Regions from separate parts of the Paenibacillus sp. FSL K6-0276 genome, predicted to be linked through region 1. Evidence: predicted binding sites of a transcription regulator. Region 1 holds the regulator's gene; each other region holds the start of a gene.

What was found. The regulator LexA, encoded in region 1, represses DNA repair genes until DNA is damaged. The targets are predictions, from matches to a motif close to CGAACATATGTTCG.
Region 2: a site for LexA is predicted at 1,157-1,170, ahead of addB (helicase-exonuclease AddAB subunit AddB). Genes of this name have one in related genera too.
Region 3: a site for LexA is predicted at 1,190-1,203, ahead of MHH52_RS21650 (YolD-like family protein). Genes of this name have one in related genera too.

Annotation. Positions count from the first base shown of each region.
Region 1 is NZ_CP150276.1:3,335,553-3,337,879, reverse strand. Features, by position in the region: gene MHH52_RS15800 (hypothetical protein) at 1-269, opposite strand, end outside; gene MHH52_RS15795 (L,D-transpeptidase) at 417-755, opposite strand; gene lexA (transcriptional repressor LexA) at 1,028-1,654, opposite strand; gene MHH52_RS15785 (LysM peptidoglycan-binding domain-containing protein) at 1,950-2,327, shown strand, end outside.
Region 2 is NZ_CP150276.1:4,744,980-4,747,306, reverse strand. Features, by position in the region: gene MHH52_RS22515 (class I SAM-dependent rRNA methyltransferase) at 1-972, shown strand, start outside; gene addB (helicase-exonuclease AddAB subunit AddB) at 1,301-2,327, shown strand, end outside.
Region 3 is NZ_CP150276.1:4,576,058-4,578,384, forward strand. Features, by position in the region: gene MHH52_RS21640 (M15 family metallopeptidase) at 1-368, opposite strand, end outside; gene MHH52_RS21645 (hypothetical protein) at 663-827, shown strand; gene MHH52_RS21650 (YolD-like family protein) at 824-1,150, opposite strand; gene MHH52_RS21655 (hypothetical protein) at 1,403-1,963, opposite strand; gene MHH52_RS21660 (PH domain-containing protein) at 2,081-2,327, shown strand, end outside.

The DNA.
Region 1 (2,327 bases):
AAGTTATAGCTGAAATTTTTATCGGGATGTTCTGCGCCTAGATAGGATATGTATTCGTCCACAATGACATCATCCATCAAAGATTTTAAGTCAAAAACGTCCTCTTTATTGGAGGTGGTAGGGGAGATCGTCCCTTGTATGCTGCCAAATGAGGTGAGGAGGTTTACTTTTTTTCCACTAGCTTGATCGTTATTTAACAATAAGCCGGAGAGTTTAACAAGTGCATCGACTTTAAAATCGACGAGGGTTCTAATTTTTGAGTTGTTCAAAACTAAACACTTCCTTTCAATTTGAAATCCTGTTAACAATATTCGACATATAACCACAAGATTCCTATTACGCCATCAAAAATACTTAATTACAAACACACCCCATCCATTGAACTATGATTGAGGCGTGTTTATCTATGGATAGATTTAATTCCTGATCGTTACTCGTGTTCCAATCGGAACAATCGCAGCTAGTGTTAACACATCCTCATTGTACATACGAATACAACCGTGGGAAACTTCGTGCCCTATGGATGCGGGATCGTTATTTCCATGTATCCCATAGTGAGGCTTAGATAGACCCATCCAAAAGACCCCAAACGGACCGCCTGGATCAGGCTGTTTGTTAATAATTGTGAAGTCACCGAGTGGTGATTGAGTTAACATTTTACCGATTCCGACTGGGAAGCCCCTGATCACAATGTCGTTATCAAGAAGATAAAGCATACGTTGCGTCAGATCAACTATTATTCGGTAATTTGGCATTGTGCAACACTCCTTTCTAATTAGGATATGAGCAGGACGCATAAACGGTTATTCATTAAAAATGGCCATTTTAGCCCATGGGAACAAATGTTCTGAACTTGATTGATGGAGTTAGATAACAGTAAAATAGCTGTTCTGCATTTGCAGAACAGCTATTTTAAAAATAAAAGAAAGTATATATTTTACGGTATACATTATCCTTATACTTCTCGTAGAAACGGATACCGTCCTTTAAAGGACGGTATCCGTTTTCGGTTGGTAGGAGTGCATACTTAGTGGATATCTCGAAATAATCCGATAACTCTGCCGAGAATGGTCACGCGATTAAGGCGAAGAGGCTCGTACGCCGGATTCTCCGGCTGAAGACGTATATGATCACGTTCTTTATAAAAGGTCTTAACGGTTGCTTCATCTTCTTCGGTCATAGCTACAACGATATCTCCGTTATCAGCCGTTTGTTGTTGGCGAACAATTACATAGTCACCATTCATAATCCCAGCTTCGACCATACTGTCACCTTGAACCGATAACATAAATACTTTGTTATCTCCAACATAGTGAGTTGGAAGCGGGAAGTAGTCTTCAATATTCTCAGTAGCAGTGATAGGAACCCCGGCGGTAACCTTACCTACGACAGGAATGCGAGCGACGGTTTGTGCGAAATGATGGACATTCTCGGAATCCTCTTGGCCAAGCAATTCTATCGCACGAGGCTTCGTTGGATCTCGACGGATAAGTCCCTTCTTCTCTAGCCGATCCAAATGACCGTGAACTGTGGAGCTGGAAGCAAGGCCAACAGCTTCTCCAATCTCCCGGACGGAAGGAGGATAACCCTTGCTGCGGACTTCGCTACGTATAAATTCCAGGATCGCCAGTTGGCGACTTGAAATCTTTGACATTGGAATCAACCCCATATAGTAATGTTTGGGAAAATTATAACATAGAACTACCGTTCGCACAAACATAAGTTCTAACTATTATAAATATTAATTCGAAAGAGTTAATAAATGGTAGTCTTGTATTGATTACGTTTCCTTCATCTAAATGATAAGAATGGTTCTTTATATGAATAATATGGTAAATATCAACCTCTGAAAAAAAGAGAACAATTGTTCTAAAATAGTATTGAACAAAACACATGTTCGTGTTATTATAATTTCAAAAGTAAGAACAAGTGTTTGGAGGATGATATTCATGTTAAAATACAGTACATACCGTAGCATCTACGATAAAGCCCCAGTGGTTGAATCTTTAGGAAATAATCCTATTCCCCGTTATTCAGCTCAGATTAAAGAGATTACAGAGCTTTTGCTTGAACGATTAATGCGTTTGTTCCGGAGAGATTTTGTTGTTAAACTGACATTGATCATTGTGCTCGTACTATCAGGACTTACAGTAGTAGGCAATGTATTTGCAGGATCTACTACTTTAATGAAGGATGAGAAGCGCGTAGTGGTTGAACGTGGAGATACACTTTGGAGTATTGCTCTTGAGAATAAACCTTCTGATATGAAGACGGCTGTATATATAGAAGGAATTAAAAAATCCAATGGCATTAAAGGTAGTCAGATT
Region 2 (2,327 bases), 1.4 Mb from region 1:
GAGCGCAGTGATGTTAGCGTGCGCGAGCTTGAGGGTCTAGAACAGACGACTGGCGTGTTGTACGGGGAATGCCCACGGCATGTTACTGTAAGTGAGAATGGCCTGAAGCTGGTGGTAGATATCGAAGAGGGCCAGAAGACAGGATACTTCTTTGACCAACGTGAGAATAGAGCTTCTATTGCTCCACTCATGAAGGGCTGGGGTGGACGAAGCGGCATTACGCTACAAGAAATCGAAGCAGAAGATGGTTCGTTACAGACTTTGCCGGTAAATAAGAGTGGTAAACACGTAACTTTCCCTTATTGGGATGGTGCAACAGTGCTGGAATGCTTCTCGCACACAGGCAGCTTCACTCTGCATGCTTGCAAGTATGGCGCGAAAAAAGTAACCTGCCTTGACGTTTCCGCTCATGCTATAGAGAGTGCAAAAGTTAATGTGGAGCTAAACGGCTTTAGTGATCGCGTTGAATTCGTAGTGGATGATGCTTTTGCTTATCTGCGCAATCAGGTCAAAGGGGTAGAGGAACGTTCCGAGCGGGCGACGGTTGCTGGTGGCATAGATTCGGCAGCGGCGGCTACAAATCCTAAATCCGGAAGCAAAGCTGCCAAAACCGACACCTCCAAGCCGATGACAGCAGGTGGAGGTAGAACTTGGGATGTCGTTATCCTAGACCCTCCAGCGTTTGCAAAAACCAAAAGTGCAGTAGCAGGAGCTTGCCGTGGTTATAAAGACATCAATCTACACGGCATGAAGCTGGTGAACGAAGGCGGATATTTAGTTACCGCAAGTTGTTCGTACCACATGCAGCCTGACCTGTTCCTCGAAACTATTGCCGATGCAGCTAAAGATGCAGGCAAGGTGTTGAGACTTATCGAATGGCGGGCCGCAGGCAAAGATCATCCGCAGATTCTCGGCGTTAACGAAGGACACTACCTGAAGTTCGCGATTTTTGAAGTGCGGAGTAAGAAGTAAGATTGAAAGTTCAACAGTTATAACGAGCAAATGAACATATGAATCATGAGATCCGTAAGAAGGAGCCTGTGCTAGGGGCGCTTTTTTACGGATTTTTTGCATGTTCTTTACTAAGGTAAATTAGCTATCGGACTCAAGAGATGCTTTCGTTGTTTCTTCATTGTAAATCATTAGAAAATAATAGCAAACGCATGTTCTGATTTGAGCGGTTATGATATACTGAGGGGACGAGGAATAACTAAACTTTTTCGTTTGAAGTTAATCAATGGGTGGATGTTTCACCTTGTATCATATACATTTTCACCGCTACGGAAGGAGTCTATCATTTATGTCAGTAACCTTTTTACTAGGCCGCTCGGGCAGTGGCAAGACAACAAAAATATGGGAGTCTATCTCTTCTTCATTAGAGAAGGAACCTCTTGGCACGCCGATCATTATTCTTGTACCGGAGCAAGGTTCTTTTGGCGCGGAACGGGGGCTTCTGACCGTAGGGAATGTGAAGGGAAGTATACGAGCTCAGACCCTGAGCTTTTCGCGACTTGCCTATCGAGTGAAGCAGGAAACTGGGGGCAGCGCTAGTCTGCCTATCAGTGAAGAAGGTAAGAAGATGTTAATTTACAAAATCATCAGTCGTCGTAAAGAGGAACTGAAATTGTTCGGTGCCTCTGCAGACAGACCGGGTTTTGTGGATCGGCTGAATCAACTGCACACGGAGATGAAGCGCTGCTGCTTGGAATCCGCTGATTTAGAGGAGCAGTTGTCTGCGATGCGGGGGGCGATTGCGAGAAGTCCTATTCTTGAGTGCAAGCTGGATGATTTGCAGCTTGTATTCAGTGATTTGGAGCAGGAAATGTCACGCCTGTATATCGATGAAGAGGATCGTTTAGCGGAACTGGCTGAGCATATCCCTGAATCCTCCTACATTCGTGGAGCAGAGATATGGGTGGATGGTTTCCATGGATTCACTCCGCAGGAGTTCATAGTTATTCGAGAATTGATGCAACAAGCTTCGAAGCTGACCGTTTCACTTACGCTTGATCGACCCTACCCTTATGGAGATCAGTTGAATGAGCTGGAATTGTTTCACCCAACAGCGGTCACTTACATTAAGCTGCGAGGAATAGCTGAAGAACTGGGCATTGACGTGTGGGATGAGGTTCTGGAGCCTGCTGTTCTTCCGCGTTTTGAAGAAAGTCCTGTTCTTGCTCACCTCGAACGGGGATATGACCGCCGAATTCGCTGGAAAGGTGTAGACGAACAAGTAAAAGAGTCTATATCTATAGGCGCCGCAGTTTCGCACAGAGCAGAAGTGGAGGGAGCGCTGCGCGAAATGACCCGATTGGCACGAGAAGAAG
Region 3 (2,327 bases), 1.2 Mb from region 1:
AATCCGAGCCGCTTGGCCACCTGTACAACCTCTTGCCAGTCCTCTATCTTATCTTTATTACCATCACGGTTCATATTCCAGGAAAGACTCTTGCCATCCGGCAGCAAAAGCGCAAAGTCAAACGCAAGGCCATAATTGTGATAGCTGGTTCCACCTTTGGCGTTGGTAACTATAGGTCCGGGCTTACTTCTTCCCTGCGCATACAATGCATTTTGTTCAGCAATCGACCGTAATCCCTGAGTAATAACGATAGGTACTCCTTTGGCATAGCTTTGCTGAATCAAAGCATTCGCCCCTGCGGCTAAGACAGGATGAAGCCCGACAAGACGCGCCGCCGATTTATCCCTCACTTGATCCAAAGTCAGCATAGAATCACCCCTTGGTATAATCAATGATCCCGCTTCCCCATTTGCTTGTACTAGTACCCCTGCCTGCATCTGCATACAAGCATAAACGCCTTCAGCGTCCCTATAAGGACGGTAAGCGTTTATGCGAGAAATATAAGGATAATGTATAGCGTGAAACTTATACTTTCTTATATTTTAAAAAAAAGACCCCGGTATCCCCGAGATCTAACCTGAAAAGTACCTATTCACGGCTTCCACACCTTTGGATCATTTCCACAAAAAAGGGCAAAATATTAACGAAAGGTGGGAGATCATATGGACATTCATAGCGATAGCTATAAAGTTGCAGCACTGAGCGAGCAGGATGAAGCACTCGAAATTATTCGGAATGCCGAAGCTTCCATTGCACATCTGACTGGCAACCCAACGGTGACCCTAATTGCTTATGAAAAAAGTGAAGGCAGCGGTTCTCAGCATTAGACGATGTAAACCTCAACGATGTCATCTACATTAATCCACTTCCATTCCTCCGCCCACTGCAGCTTAAACTCACGCGAGTGGGTGTGAATGGAAGTCACAAATGTTGTATTCTCAAAGGGATCAAACAGCACAATAGTTACGCGCACATGACTCCGTAATGATAAGGCCAGTGTACATTCGATTTCCTCCATCTTTTGCTCATCCAGAATAGGCTTGATGCGGCGCAGCGTCTCCCGTTCATCCCTAATAATCCTTACCTTGTGCTCCGGCAGCATCATGCGACTACTTTCCCACAGTCCGTTTTTCTCCAGCTTTTTGCCCATGGTAACCCCTCCTTAATTCTATACTTATTCCGTTATACACGAACGTATGTTTGTATTATATCCACACCTTCGCTGAATAATCAATAATTAGGAAAAAGATACCACTTTTAAACCTTCCTCTTTATCTAAAAGTTGTATAATAATGTATGTCTGATCGAGAGGAGCTTTCCACTTAAAAAAAACCTCTACTTAGGTTCAAAATCACATCAAAAAGACGCTGACAGTTGAACTGTACAGCGCCTAAATTGCGATCTATTCTTGAACCTTCTTCGACTCAGCAATGTTCTGACCATTAGCATCAATGAGCCCAGTTGCTTCCCTTGCCTCATTGAGCTTGGAAATACCGTATAGCATCGCTAGATCAGCGTTCTGATTCAATTCCTCAAACTGCTCAGCGGTGACTTCTGTAGAATCAGCACCTTGAGAGGCTTGTTCTTTTAAAGAATAAGCACTTTGAAAAGCGATTTTAGACTCATCAAGCAGCTTACGAATGTCTTCGGGCAAGCTAGAGGAAATCTTCACCTTCTCAGCCTGATTGGATAGGTCTGTTGAGGTCTTCTGGAATTCGTTAATCTTCTTCTCTAGCTGCCTGTCCGAAAGTTCTCCTGCTGAATAAGATGCAATGGCTTCGTTGAACTCCGCTAAAGATGATTTTCCTAATTCCTCAAGTTTGGACATTTCATTGTAGAAGTTTTGCACGGTCTCCTGCACTTCTTCTTCTGAGGCAGGCGCCGATGAAGTTGAATTATTATTGCTGCAGGCGCTAAGGATGACAGACAACATTAGCGTTCCTATTAGTAAGACTTTTTTCATTATTTATCCCTCCACTTAACAGAATAATGTCGGTTTGTGTAAAGCGCAAATGAAATTTATGTAAATTGACTATTATGTTATAATTATTTCAATTGTAATCAGGGAAGGAGAGTATTTATGCCTTATTGCACAACCTGCGGATCAGAATATAAGCAGGGCGCTAAATTTTGTGGAGAATGCGGATCTAGCATTGACGGCACCGCTCCAGTGACCGCCCGTCGTCCATCAGTAAATCCTAACGCTACTCAGGAAGTCGTACTCTGGAAAGGCAAACCTGCCAGCATCTCAGATCGCCTCAAAGGAATCGTACGCCTAAACACGACTACGTACACTATTACAAGCCAGCGCATTATGGTAAAGACCG